One region of the Streptomyces sp. SP18CS02 genome, then DNA from elsewhere that is predicted to be linked to it. Evidence: riboswitches for the same ligand, from Rfam matches in the RefSeq annotation. Region 1 holds a riboswitch; the other holds the start of a gene.
What was found. Region 1 has a riboswitch for cyclic di-AMP ahead of PUR26_RS17040 (M23 family metallopeptidase). Riboswitches for the same ligand answer to the same signal wherever they lie in the genome.

Region 2: another riboswitch for cyclic di-AMP. It lies ahead of PUR26_RS27225 (C40 family peptidase); the one in region 1 lies ahead of PUR26_RS17040 (M23 family metallopeptidase).

What each region holds. Positions count from the first base shown of each region.
Region 1 is NZ_JAQYXC010000285.1:15,708-22,826, reverse strand. Features, by position in the region: gene PUR26_RS17060 (DEAD/DEAH box helicase) at 1-577, shown strand, start outside; tRNA gene PUR26_RS17055 (tRNA-Lys) at 965-1,037, shown strand; tRNA gene PUR26_RS17050 (tRNA-Met) at 1,130-1,203, shown strand; gene PUR26_RS17045 (PP2C family protein-serine/threonine phosphatase) at 1,488-2,684, shown strand; cyclic di-AMP (ydaO/yuaA leader) riboswitch at 3,046-3,180, shown strand; gene PUR26_RS17040 (M23 family metallopeptidase) at 3,192-4,241, shown strand; gene PUR26_RS17035 (aldo/keto reductase) at 4,551-5,495, shown strand; gene PUR26_RS17030 (PrsW family intramembrane metalloprotease) at 5,518-6,858, opposite strand; gene trmB (tRNA (guanosine(46)-N7)-methyltransferase TrmB) at 7,056-7,119, opposite strand, start outside.
Region 2 is NZ_JAQYXC010000295.1:108,317-115,435, forward strand. Features, by position in the region: gene PUR26_RS27215 (C40 family peptidase) at 1-931, opposite strand, end outside; gene PUR26_RS27220 (hypothetical protein) at 1,274-1,627, shown strand; gene PUR26_RS27225 (C40 family peptidase) at 1,719-3,239, opposite strand; cyclic di-AMP (ydaO/yuaA leader) riboswitch at 3,247-3,405, opposite strand; gene pcrA (DNA helicase PcrA) at 3,605-6,061, shown strand; gene PUR26_RS27235 (M23 family metallopeptidase) at 6,337-7,119, opposite strand, start outside.

The DNA of each region.
Region 1 (7,119 bases):
CCCGTCCGGTGGTTTCCGCCGGGACAACGACCGTCCGTCGAGCGGCTTCCGCCGGGACGACCGTCCCTCCGGTGGCTTCCGTCGTGACGACCGCCGTGACAACGACCGCGGCGGCTTCAACCGCGACGACCGCCGTGACAACGACCGTGGCGGGCGTTCCTTCGAGCGTCGTGACAACGACCGCCCGTCCGGTGGTTTCCGCCGGGACAACGACCGCCCGTCCGGTGGTTTCCGCCGCGACAACGACCGTCCGTCGAGCGGCTTCCGCCGGGACGACCGTCCCTCCGGTGGCTTCCGTCGTGACGACCGCCGGGACAACGACCGCGGCGGCTTCAACCGCGACGACCGTTCCTCCGGTGGCTTCCGCCGCGACAACGACCGCCCCGCCGGTGGTCACCGCGGTGCCGGCGACCGTCCGTTCAACCGTGACCGCCGTGACGACCGTCCGGCCGGCGGCGGCTTCCGTTCCGGTGGCCACGACCGTCCGTTCGGCCGCCGCGACGACCACCGCGGCTCGTCGAACACCGGCTCCTTCGGGCGCCGCGAGGACAAGCCCCGCTGGAAGCGCAACGGCTGACCCGAACGTCTGAGCCCAACGGGCCCGTACAGCACCGCGAGGTGCCGTACGGGCCCGTTCCCGTTCCCCGGGCAGAGCGCTGTGGCGGTCGCGCGCACAGGGGTGGGAAATCGCGCACAGGGGTGGGAAATCGCGCACAGGGCGGTCGGCAACGCCCCGGCCGGACCACCACGCCGCTGACGGACACGGGGTGACGCCCATTCATGGCCACTGGGCCGACCGGCGCACAGGTGGTCCGCAGTGTTTCCGGGAGGGCACCCGTTCGGGCCGGTTTCAGGCCGTCGCCGGGTGGGGATCCACGCCCTCGGCGGATCTTGCCGCACCCGGGAGTCGATACCCGATCGGCTCCCGGGCGTTGGCGGGCTATGCTCGGGGATGACTCGCCGAGGGCCCTTAGCTCAATTGGCAGAGCAGCGGACTTTTAATCCGTTGGTTGTGGGTTCGAGTCCCACAGGGCCTACGAGTCACGGGGCACCCGGCCGTCCGCACAGGTCATGACCGGTCGAGGCGGTCGGGAGCCCCCGATTCATAGCGTAGGATGGTGTTTACCGACGCGGGGTGGAGCAGCTCGGTAGCTCGCTGGGCTCATAACCCAGAGGTCGCAGGTTCAAATCCTGTCCCCGCTACTGAAAACGAAGACCCGGTGCCTGATTCAGGCGCCGGGTCTTCGTCATGTCCGGGTCTTCGTCATGTCCGGGTCTTCGTGATGCCTGGGTCTTCGTCATGTCCAAGCCTTCGTGGTGTCCGGTCTTCGCGTGTGCCGGGGTGGGGCGCTCCGGGGCGGCCCGGGCCGGGGGCGGTGTATCGCCCGGTCGGCGGACGGCGAGTCGCCACGCGGCGCGGCTCCGGCCGGCCCGGGTGGGGGGCGGTACCGTCCGCAGCGGTGGGCGGAGCGGGCAGGAGACCAGTGGTGGGGCAGCGAGCGCGGGACGGCGGCGGCCGGGGCGGGTTGGTGCGCTCCCCGCGCGGGAGCCGGGCGCCCGGACCCGGCCGGGACCGTGAGGGGGTCCATCTGTTCATCCGCTCGCTGCCCGCCCTGATGATCATCGGCGGGGTGATCTACGACGTGTCGACCCCGTCACGCTTCACGGCGGTGCCGCTCTTCGCCGCCGCCCCGCTGATCGCGGCGCCCTTCTTCAGTTTCGGCGCCACGCTGCTGGCGGGCCTCGTCGCCCTGGTCGCCGTGGTGGTGCTGCGCCTCCACGGCGGGACCATGGACGAGGCCCCGGCCCTGACCGAGGTCGTCACCATCGGGACCGTCTCCGCGCTCGCGCTGTTCATCAACCGGGTCGTGCGGCGGGGCGGCGAGCGTCTCGCCTCGGCGCGGGTGATCGCCGAGACCGCCCAGCGGGCCGTGCTGCCCAGCCCCGCCAAACGGATCGGCGGTCTGGACATCGCGGCGCGGTACGAGGCCGCGCAGGCGGACACGTACATCGGCGGCGACCTCTTCGCCGTGCAGGACACGCCCTACGGCGTCCGGCTCGTGGTCGGCGACGTACGAGGCAAGGGTCTGGGGGCGGTCGAGGCGGTCGCGGTCGTCATCGGCGCCTTCCGGGAGGCGGCCGAGCAGGAGAGCTCCCTGGAGGGCGTGGCGCAGCGGCTGGAGCGCGCGCTCGCGCGCGAGGGCACCCGGCGCGACGGACTGGACGCCTTCGAGGGGTTCACCACCGCCGTACTGGCCGAGATCCCGCGCGGGGACACCGTGGTGCGGATCGTCGACCGGGGCCATCCCGAGCCGTTGCGGATGAACCCCGACGCGACCGTGGAACTGCTGGAGCCGAACGAGACCGCGCTGCCGCTGGGCATGGCCGACCTGGCGGCGTGGCCGGACCGGGCGTACGAGGTGTCCTACCCGCCGGGGGCGACGCTGCTCTTCTACACGGACGGGCTGTCCGAGGCGCGCGACGCGCGGGGGGAGTTCTACGACCCGGTGGCGCGGCTGGCCGGGCGGGTCTTCCCGGGGCCCGAGGCACTGCTGGACGCGCTGGTGGAGGACGTGCGGCGGCACACAGGCGGCGGGGCGACCGACGACCTGGCGCTGCTGGCGGTCAGCCGGCCCGAGGAGGGGCAGCCCGACCGGCGGACGACGATCCCATTGGTGCCGTGACTGCCGTGACTGCTGTTGCCGCCGTGTCCCCCGTGTCTGCCGTGTCTGCCGCTTTGCCGTGGCCGCGGCGACCGCGGTGACGCCAGGGCGACCGCGTGGCAGGGGTACGCCGGGAGGGACTCGACCACGGTACGTAGTCGACGAGCACCACTCCGCATAACAGTTGACGAACGGTCAGAAAAATAAGAGGCGGCCGGTGTTTCTGAGGGGCGGTCAACTCGCCCGGCTGTGCCCGTGTGTGACCCGGTACGTCCTGGCCAGCACGGTAATGATCAGTAGGAACAGCTTGGAATACGGCCCTCGCGTCTATTAACGTTCGATAACGCAGCGCGGTCGTCCCAGTCGTCGCAAGAGACGGCACCGTGCGCGCGCGCCGAATTCCGCAAGGGAACCGGGGAACCACCACCTTGGGGTGAATCGGGTCGAACCAGACCCGTAGGAGACCTTCCTGCTCCGAACCCGTCAGCTAACCCGGTAGGCGAGAAGGAAGGAAAGGAGTGCGCCTCCGTGGCGTCCAACAGTCCTGCTCCCGAGGTCTTTCCCGGCTCTCCCGGCCCTTCGGGTGCCCCTGACGCCACGCCCGCAAACACGCAGTGGGCGGAGTGGAATCCCACCGAGGACACCGTTCGCCCGGTTCGCGGCCGTCATCGTGTCGCCAAGCAGCGCGGCGGTCTCGCCCGCAGCTCCACCGTCCTCGGTGTCGGAGTCATCGCGGCGGTCGGTGCGGGCGGCATAGCCACCGCGCAGGACAAGCCCGCGGTCTCCATCTCCCTGCCCGACCTGCCGGACATCGGCTCCCTCCTCGACGACGAGGACGAGGGCGAGGGCGTCACGGGGACCGCCGACAACGCGCCGCTCACCGCCCTGTCCCTCTCCGGCGACGACCGCGGGGCAGGCCGGGACGACCAGGCCGGCCAGGAGGCCGAGGACGCCGGCGAGGCGCTGCGCGTCCGTATCCTCCAGCAGGCCGAACAGCAGCAGGCGTCCGCCGACGCCGAGGCGAAGGCGGCCGCCGAGAAGACCGCCGCCGAGCAGGCCGCCGCCGAGGCGAAGTCCCAGCAGACCGCCGCCCAGAAGAAGGCCGAGGAGGCCGAGAAGAAGGCGGCGGCGGAAGCCGAGGCGAAGGCGGAGGCCGCGCGGCTGGCCAAGCTCGCGTCGAGCTACTCCCTGCCCACCTCCTCGTACACCCTCACCGCCACGTACGGGCAGTCCGGCTCCATGTGGTCCTCCGGGCACCACACCGGCCTGGACTTCGCGGCCCGGGCGGGTACCCCGACCAAGGCCGTCCACAGCGGGACCATCAAGTCGGCCGGCTACTCCGGCTCGTACGGCTACCGCATCGTCCTGGAGCTGGAGGACGGTACGGAGATCTGGTACTGCCACCTCTCGTCCATGACGGTCGGCGTCGGACAGCAGGTCGGCACCGGCGAGACCATCGGACGGGTCGGCGCCACCGGCAATGTGACCGGCGAGCACCTGCACCTGGAGGTGCGCACGTCGGGCGGCGACGGCATCGACCCCGCGGCCTGGCTGCGCAGCAAGGGCCTGACCGTCTGACGCCCTGTCCTCCCGCCCCTTCGCGCCGGGCTCCGCGGCGCACCGGGACGATCCGGTGCCGGAACCCGTGAACGGCCCCCGGCGGCCCTGGCCTCCCACCCCCCGACGCCAGGGCTGCCGGCCTTCTCCCCGCCGGGTTCCCCGCCGCCCTTTTGCCTGCTTCCCTTCGGTTTCCTGCCGCCCGGCCCGGTAGCCGCCCGGCCCGGTTGCCGTCCCGCCCGGTTGCCGTCCCGCCCGCTCGCGGTCCTGCCCGGTCCCGTGGTTCCGGCTCCCCGGAATGCTCCCGGGGGCTGCGTCGTTGATCCCCCCATGACTTCTCTCCGCCCTCTGGGCACCTCAGGGCTCGACGTCTTCCCGCTCGCGCTCGGCGGCAACGTGTTCGGCTGGACCGCCGACGAGACGCAGTCCTTCGCCGTGCTCGACGCGTACGCCGCCGCGGGCGGCAACTTCATCGACACCGCCGACGGCTATTCGGCCTGGGCACCGGGCAACGAGGGCGGTGAGTCGGAGACGATCATCGGCAACTGGCTGGCCTCCCGCGGCAACCGCTCCGACGTCGTCATCGCCACCAAGGTCGGCGCCCACCCCCGGTACAAGGGCCTCGCCCCCGCGAACATCAAGGCCGCGGTCGAGGAGTCGCTGCGCCGTCTGCGCACCGAGTACATAGACCTGTACTACACGCACTTCGACGACCCGGGCGTGCCGGTCGAGGACTTCGTCACCGCTCTCGACCAGCTGGTGAAGGAGGGCAAGGTGCGGGCCGTCGCCGCTTCCAACATCACCCCCGAGCGGCTCCAGGAGGCCCTGGACTTCTCCGCGCGCGAGGGCCTCACCGCGTACTCCGCGATCCAGCCGCACTACAACCTGGTCTCGCGCGACACCTACGAGGGACAGCTCCTGGAGACCGCGGAGCGCGCCGGGCTCGGCGCCGTGCCGTACTTCGCGCTGGCCTCCGGCTTCCTCACCGGCAAGTACCGGCCGGGCGCGAGCGTCGAGAGCGCCCGGGCCGAGGGCGCGGGCAAGCACCTGGAGACCGAGCGCGGCCGCAAGGTCCTCGGCGCGCTCGACACCGTCGCCCAGGAGCGCGGCGCCGAGATCGCCACGGTCGCCCTCGCCTGGCTGGCGGCCCGGCCGACCGTCGCGGCGCCGCTCGCCTCGGCCCGTACGGCCGAGCAGCTGCCCGCCCTGCTGGCGGTCGCCGGTCTGGAACTGACGGCGGACGAGCTGGCGGCCCTGACCGCCGCCTCGGAGTAGACCCGGGCAGGGCTCAGTACCGTCAGTACCGGTACGGGTTGTAGCCGCCGTAGTTCATGTACGGGGGCGGCGTCCACACCCGGCCGGTCGCCTGGGCCGCGTAGGTGAGCGCCGGGCCGGCTATCTCCTTGCGCTGCCACAGGTGGTGCAGGAGCTCCTGTTCGCGCGCCATGAAGTCCGGGCCCGCCGCACCCCGGCGGGCCCGGTGCCGCAGGAACGCCAGGGAGGTCGCGAACGCCTCGTACTCGCCGACCGCCCGTGCCGCCGCCGCACCGTACGTACGGCCCGCGTAGTCCCGGGCCACGCCGCGCGCACGCATCGAGGACAGGGCGAGCGGTTCGGCGGCGGAGAGCCAGCCGGCCGCGGCGTAGGCGGGCAGCTCGCCGGATATGGTGCGCAGCTCGCGCTGCCTCGTCCAGACCGCCAGCCAGGTCAGCAGCCCGAACGCGGGCACCATGAAGGCCAGGTACACGGCGTAGAACCCCCACGGTCCGAACGCCGTCGAGCCGTTCCACAGCGCGTGCATGCCCATGGCCAGGGCCAGTCCGAGCACCGGGAGCGCGATGCGGCGGATCCGCCTGTGCCGGGCCGTGAGCGCGGCGAGGCCGAAGCCGATGCCCGTGAGCACGGTGAAGAGCGGGTGGGCGAACGGCGACATCACGATGCGGACGAAGAAGGTCGCGGCCGTGGCGGACGCGAAGCCCGACGTACCGAACGCCTGGTCCTCCCCGAAGGCGTTGCCGAGGTAGAGGATGTTCTCCGTGAAGGCGAAGCCGGTCGCGGTGAAACCGGCGATGACCACGCCGTCGACGAGACCGGTGAAGTCCCGTCTGCGGAACAGGAAGACGAGCAGGACCGCGGCGGCCTTGGCGCTCTCCTCCACCACGGGCGCTATGACGGTCGCCCCGAGGGTGTCCGCCGACGAGGGGTCGGCCGTGGCGGTGGCGATCCAGCGGGTCGCGAAGGTGTTCGCGATGATCGCGACGAGGGCGGCGGCGCAGGCACCCCAGGCGAACGCGAACAGCAGGTTCTTCCAGGGGCCCGGCTCCACCCGGTCCAGCCAGCGGAACGCCGCCATGAGCAGCGGCACCGGCAGCAGGGCGAGGCCGAGGCCGACCAGGAAGCCCTCGGTGCCGGTCTGCTCCCGCACCATGGCGAGGATCACCAGGCCGCACAGGGCGAGCACGGTGAAGACGGCGACGGCCCGCACCGCCTTGCCGCGCCAGAACGCCCGAGGCGCCTTGTAGCGCCAGCGGGCGCGCTCCGGCACGGCGTCGAACGACGGCTCCGGGTCGTACGCGGGCACGGCCGGACCGTACGGCGCCTGCGTGGCGACGGCCCGGTCGTGCGCCGGACCGGTCAGGTGTCCCGGTGCGCCGGCCCGGTCGTGCACCGGGGGCCCCGGGGGGCCCGTGTGCTCGTGCGGCCGGGTGGTGTGCTCGTACGCCGGGCCGCCCCGGTGCTGCGGTGGGGCGGCCTGGTGCTGCGGCGGATGCTGCGGGGACGGCTCGGACACCCGACGACCCTAACGAGGATCACTGACAGTCGGCGACGGCATTGCTACACGCGCTCGAACATCAGGTCGTGGACCACGTGCCCCTTGTCCAGTCCCTGACCCTCGAAC
Region 2 (7,119 bases), on a different contig from region 1:
GACTGATCCCCGAATAGAAGAAGAGCAGGTCGCCCGGGGCGAGCCGGGAGCGGGAGACCCGTTGGCCGGCGTCGATCTGGCTGTAGGTGGTGCGGGGCAGCGAGACCCCTGCGGAGCGCCAGGCGGCCTGGGTGAGGCCGGAGCAGTCGTAGGAGTCCGGGCCGGTCGCGCCCCACACATAGGGCTTGCCCAGGGCGCCGTAGGCGTACGCGACCGCCTGCGCCGCCCGGGCGTTGGGCGCCCGTACCGTGCCGCGCGGGGCGCCGCGGTCGGCGCGTCCGGCGTCGCGCCCGCCCTCCCCGGCCTCGTACCGGGCCCGCTGGTCCGACGTCAGCCGCGCGAGCAGGTCCTCGGCGGCGGCGATCTTGTTCTTGACGGTGGTCCTGTGGCGGCCCAGCTCGGTCCGGCGGGCCTCGAGGTCACGCAGGTGCCCGGTGGACTCGGACCGCAGCCGGCCGATCTCGGCGAGCTGCCCCTGGAGGCCGGCGATCGTGTCCGCCTGGCGGTCACCCGCCCGCTGGGCGAGCGCGGCGCCTTCGAGGTAGTCGTCGGGGTCCGAGGAGAGCACGAGCTGGAGGGCCGGGTCGAGACCACCGCTCCGGTACTGGGCGGTGGCCACCGAGCCGAGGGCGTCGCGGGTGGTGTTGAGCCGCGCCGTCCTGCGGGCGGCCTCGTCGCGGAGCGCGTCCAGTGCCGTCTGGGCCCGCGCGGCCTTCTCCTTGGCGCCGTTGTACCTCTCGGTGGCCTCCTCGGCCTGCTGGTACAGCCGGTCGACCTCGGTCTTGACCTGGGCGGGCGTGAGCCGGGGCTCGGCCTGCCCGATGCCCTCGAAGGCGGTGGCCGTCGCCGCCCCGGCGAGCGCGAGGACGGCGGCGGTGCGGCCGGCCGGTCCGCTCAACGGGCGCTGCCTGGGCTTCCGGTGCGCTGCCACGGGGGCGGTCACTTCCCTTCGTGCGGTCCTGACGGGTCCGGCGGCGGACCCGTCGGGGGAGCGGGCCGCCGCCGGATCTCCCGGGCGGGGCGGCCGACTGCCGTCCGGGTGGGGCCCGGACGGAGGTGGGGAGAGCCGGCCGCCTGGGGCAGGACGCTAGGCCTGAGGGTCACGGGGCTGGGAGGCCATGACCGCAACTGGCCGCAGGTGAGGTTTCCCGTACGGATTCCGAGGGGCCCCATGCGTCCGGAATTACATATTCCGGATCAGCTGTGACCGATGCGTCGAAAGAGGCGCACCTGGCCGCAGGGCGGTGCTATGGCCCCGGCTAGGCTCCGCCCCATGGACGTACTCATCAATGTCTTCGTCGCCCTGCACATCATCGGTATCGCCTCCCTGCTGGGCGGCTTCCTGACCCAGATGAAGGCGATGAGCGCGGGCACGGCACGCTTCGTCCCCGCCATGCTGCACGGCGCCCTGACGATGCTGATCACGGGCGTCGCGCTGGTGGGCCTCAACCAGGCCGACGACCAGACCGTCGACAACGTCAAGATCGGCGTGAAGCTGGCGCTGCTGGTGGTGATCCTCGGCCTGGTCTACGTGAAGCGGGACGAGGAGAAGGTGGAGAAGGGGATCTTCGCGGCCGTGGGCGGTCTGACCGTGGCCAACATCTTCATCGCGACGCTCTGGACCTGATGCCCCGGCGGCGGGGCCGGCCGCGGCCCCACTGCCGCGGCGTACGCCCTCGGTCCCGTACCGCCCCCGACCCCCGCCGTCACCGCCCGGTTCAGGCCGGGCGCACGCTGCCGTGGATCGGCATGCAGTAGACCGACTCCTCGCGGACGTTCGCGCCGGGCTTCGGCGCGTGGATCATCCGGCCCTCGCCCTCGTAGATGCCGACATGGCTGATGTCGTCGTAGAAGAACACCAGGTCGCCGGGGCGCAGAGCCTCCATGTCGACGGGGGTGCCGAACTCGATCTGGCCCCAGGTGGTCCGCGGCAGTTCGACTCCGGCCGCCCTCCACGCCGCCTGGGTGAGGCCGGAGCAGTCGTAGGAGCTCGGGCCGGTCGCGCCCCACACGTACGGCTTGCCGACCTGGGCGCGGGCGAAGGCCAGCACCTTGTCCGCCTTGGCCGAGCGGCTCCCGGTCCCGGCGCCGGCCGAGGTGCCGTACCCGGTGGCGGCGGCGGTGGCGCTTGCGGTCCAGGAGCCGCGACCGGTACTCGTCTCCGGCTGCTGTTCCCGGTCCTGGCTCTGCTCCCGGCGGAGCCGGTCCTGGCGCGCACGGGCCGCTTCCGCCTCTTCGCGGACCCTCGCCTCCGCCCGCAGCCGGGCCTGCGCCTCGCGCCTGTGGTCCAGCTCCGCCCGTCGCGTCAGCTCCTCGACGGTCACGCTCGACAGCAGGTCGCGTGCCTCGCGCAGCTTGCGCTGGACGTCCTGCTTGCTGGCCCGCAGGACCGCCTGAGAGGCGGTGAGGGCATCCACGCCGCCGGCCGCCTCGGCGGTCCGTTCCTTGGCCTCCACGGCTTCCGCCGCCTCCACGGCTTCCACCGCCTCCGCGGCCTCCGCCGACGAGTGCCGCGTCCCGTGGCCGGCAAGCGCCTGCTGCCCGTGCTCGGCGGGCGGGTCGGACAACGCGGTCCGGTGGGGCTCGTGGTCCGGTCGGGGCAGGAGCGGCCGCGGGACCTGCGGGGTCTGCCGGACCTCCTGCGTCTGCTGGGTCCGCTGGACCTCCGGCATCCCCTGGAACTGCTGGACCTGCTGGACGTCCTGGACCTGCTGGGTGTGCTGGATCTGGTGGACGTCCTGGACCTCCGGCATCTGCTGGGTCCGCTGGACCTCCGGCATCTGCTGGGTCTGCTCGGCGTACGCCTGCGGGTCGGCGGCGACGATCAGCCCCGTGGCCTGGGCGACGGCGCCCGGGCGGGGCTCCCCGGCGGTGTAGGTGCCCAGCGTGCGGCGGGTCTCGTTCAGCGGCTGCGCCCGCTTACCGGCCCCGTCGAACAGCTTGTCGACCGTCAGCCTCCGCCGGGGCGCGGCCTCCTTGGGGCTGTCGTACTGCCGCTCGTACTGCCGCGTCCCCGTACCGGCCTGCCGGTACAGGGCGTCGACCTTCCGCTGGACCTCCTCGGCCGTCGGCTTCGCGTCCGGGCTGGACGGTACGGCGTCGGGAGCCGTCCGGGAGGGCGCCGCGTCCGCGTTCTGCGCGGACAGGAGGGAGACCGAGGCGATGGCGGCCGTCGTGACCCCGACGGCGGGGGAGTGCGCGCGGGTGGTGCGGGTGCGCGGCTTGCGATGCGACGCCAAGGCCGGCATCTCCTTCCGTGAACCGCCTACCGGGTTAGCTGTCGGGTTCGGGCGACGGAAGGTGCCCTACGGCCGTACGCGGACAGGCCGATTCACCCCGGTCCTGCATGTGGGTCCCCGGTTCCGTACTTCCTGAGCGAAAGGCCGGATTCGGCGTGGACGGCCCGGTTGGCGTGGTTCGCCGATGGGGTTACAGACCGCCTTCGCGAGCACGCTAGCCAAACTGTGGTGGTGCTGTGAAGGATGATGTTCGATATGCCCTATACGTTTTCGTTATCTTTACTTCGGGTAATGAATCCGGTGCTCATCGTGACGAAGGCGGTTCGGCCGCGACTGTCAGTGGAGCGGCCTAGACTCGATAGGCGATGAGCAGCCTCTTTGACGACAGCTTCCTGGCGGACCTCCGGAACCACCGCTCCGAGGAGCCCCCGCCGCCGCCCGAGCACGACGAGCCGGCCGCGGAGGAGGTTCCGCACGACCTCTTCGGGGGCAGGTTCGACGTGCCCCCGGCCCGGGACGCGCACTACCGTGACGGCGCCCCCCGTCCGGTGGTGGACGCGGCCGCCCTGGTCGAGGGGCTGAACGAACAGCAGCGCGCCGCCGTCGTGCACACCGGTTCGCCGCTGCTCATCGTGGCCGGCGCCGGTTCCGGCAAGACCCGCGTGCTGACCCACCGCATCGCGCACCTGCTGGCCACGCGCAACGTGCACCCCGGGCAGATACTGGCGATCACCTTCACCAACAAGGCCGCCGGGGAGATGAAGGAGCGCGTCGAGCAGCTCGTCGGCCCGCGCGCGGGCGCCATGTGGGTGATGACCTTCCACAGCGCCTGTGTGCGCATCCTGCGCCGCGAGTCGAAGAGGCTCGGCTTCACCTCCTCCTTCTCGATCTACGACGCGGCCGATTCCAAGCGCCTGATGGCGCTGTGCTGCCGTGACCTGGACCTCGACCCGAAGCGGTACCCGCCCAAGTCGTTCAGCGCCAAGGTCTCGAACCTGAAGAACGAGCTGATCGACGAGGAGACCTTCGCCGACCAGGCCGCCGACGGCTTCGAGAAGACGCTCGCCGAGGCGTACCGGATGTACCAGGCGCGGCTGCGCGAGGCCAACGCCCTGGACTTCGACGACATCATCATGACGACCGTCCACCTGCTCCAGGCGTTCCCGGACGTCGCCGAGCACTACCGCCGCCGCTTCCGCCACGTCATGGTCGACGAGTACCAGGACACCAACCACGCCCAGTACACGCTCGTACGCGAACTGGTCGGCACCGGGTACGAGGACATGGCCCCGGCGGAGCTGTGCGTCGTCGGTGACGCCGACCAGTCGATCTACGCCTTCCGGGGTGCGACCATCCGCAACATCCTCCGGTTCGAGGAGGACTACCCGGACGCGACCACGATCCTGCTGGAGCAGAACTACCGCTCCACCCAGACGATCCTCTCCGCCGCCAACGCGGTGATCGAGCGCAACGAGAGCCGCCGTCCCAAGAACCTGTGGACCAACGCCGGCGAGGGCGCCCGGATCACCGGGTACGTCGCCGACACCGAGCACGACGAGGCGCAGTTCGTCGCCGACGAGATCGACCGGCTGACGGACGCGGGCGACGCGAAGGCCGGCGACGTCGCCATCTTCTATCGCACCAACGCCCAGTCCCGTGTCTTCGAAGAGATCTTCATCCGGGTCGGCCTGCCGTACAAGGTCGTCGGCGGCGTGCGCTTCTACGAGCGCAAGGAGGTGCGCGATGTGCTGGCGTACCTGCGCGTCCTGGCGAACCCCGAGGACAACGTGCCGCTGCGCCGCATCCTCAACGTCCCCAAGCGGGGCATCGGCGACCGCGCCGAGGCGATGATCGACGCGCTGGCGCAGCGCGAGCGGATCACCTTCCCCCAGGCGCTGCGCCGCGTCGACGAGGCGTACGGCATGGCGGCCCGGTCCGCCAACGCGGTGAAGCGGTTCAACACGCTGATGGAGGAGCTGCGCACGATCGTCGACTCCGGCGCGGGGCCCGCCGTCGTCCTGGAAGCGGTCCTCGAACGGACCGGCTACCTCGCCGAGCTCCAGGCGTCGACCGATCCGCAGGACGAGACCCGTATCGAGAACCTCCAGGAACTCGCCGCGGTGGCCCTGGAGTTCGAGCAGAACCGCGAAGAGGGCGAAGGAACGGGCAATCTGGCCGAGTTCCTGGAGCAGGTCGCGCTGGTGGCCGACTCCGACCAGATCCCCGACGAGGACGAAGAGGGCTCCGGTGTCATCACGCTGATGACGCTGCACACCGCCAAGGGCCTCGAATTCCCCGTGGTGTTCCTGACCGGCATGGAGGACGGCGTCTTCCCGCACATGCGCGCCCTCGGGGAGACCAAGGAGCTGGAGGAGGAGCGCCGCCTCGCGTACGTCGGCATCACCCGCGCCCGTGAGCGGCTCTACCTGACCCGCTCGACGATGCGCAGCGCGTGGGGACAGCCCTCGTACAACCCGCCGTCGCGGTTCCTGGAGGAGATCCCGGGCACGCACCTGGAGTGGAAGCGCACCGGTCCGATGGCCGCTCCGGCCGGGCCGACCTCGGGGATCGCGTCCTCACTGTCGTCGTCGCTCTCGTCACGGTCACGGGCCGGGGGCCCGTCCGGTTTCGCCACGCGGCGCACCACCGACAAGCCGGTGATCGCGCTGTCGGTCGGGGACCGGGTCACCCACGACCAGTTCGGGCTGGGGACCGTCGTGGCCGTGACCGGACAGGGCGGTGACGCGCAGGCGACGATCGACTTCGGCGACGAGAAGCCGAAGCGGCTGCTCCTGCGGTACGCGCCGGTGGAGAAGCTGTAGCGAACGGCCGAGTGGGCCGGTGGTCCGGTGGTCCGGGGGTCCGGTGGTCCGGTGTCCTGACGGGGCGCCGGCCGCCGGGTTCGTCCGGCCGGTGAACCGGTTGCCCGGCGGTCGGGTTCGCCCAGCCGGTGGACCGGTTGCCCGGTTGCCAGATTCGTCCGGCCGTCGTCGCGACATCGTCGCATCGTCCGGGGCCGTCGGGGAACGTCCGGAGGCCCGTCGGACACCAGCGTCGTGGGACACCAGCGTCGTCGGGTAGCCGGGTAGCCGGGTCGTCAGCTCGTCGGGTCGAGGCCGTGGCCGAGCAGCCACGGCAGCGGGTCGATCGCCGCTCCTCCGCCGGGCCTGACCTCGAAGTGCAGGTGCGGACCGGTGGAGTTGCCGGAGTTCCCGGAGTACGCGATGACGTCGCCGGCCTTGACCGTGCCCGAGCGGATCTTCGTCGAGCTGAGGTGGCAGTACCAGGTCTCGGTGCCGTCCTCCGCCGTCACGATCGCCATGTTGCCGTAGGCGCTGTTCCACTGGGTGCGGACGGTGCCGTCGGTGGCGGCCATCACGGGGGTGCCGTACTGCACGGGGAAGTCGATGCCGGTGTGCAGGGACATCCAGTTGACGCCGGCCTGCCCGTAGCGCGCGCTCAGCTGGTGCAGCTTCACCGGGAGCATGAACTTCGGACGCAGCGCCTCCTTGCGGGCGGCCTCCGCCTCGCGCTTCTTGCGGTCGGCCTCCTGCCGCGCCTTCAGGTCGATGCGCTCCTGGGTGCGGCTGGCACGGTCGCCGAAGTCACGGGCGTCGGCGCTCAGCGCGGCGAGCTGCGTGTCCAGTGCGTTGTTGGCGGCGACGGGCTGCACGGAGGACGGATCGGCGGCCGTCACCGTCTTCCCGTCGTCCTTGCGCTCGGCCGCGCCGTCGGTGAGGCCGCTGACCGAGGCGGCCGCGATACCGGCGACGCCCATGACACAGGCGGAGGGCACGGCGACGGTGAGCAGCGCGGAACGCTTGGCGGGCGTACGCCGACGGCCGCGGTTCCCGTTGGAACGGCGGACGGGGCGCGGGGT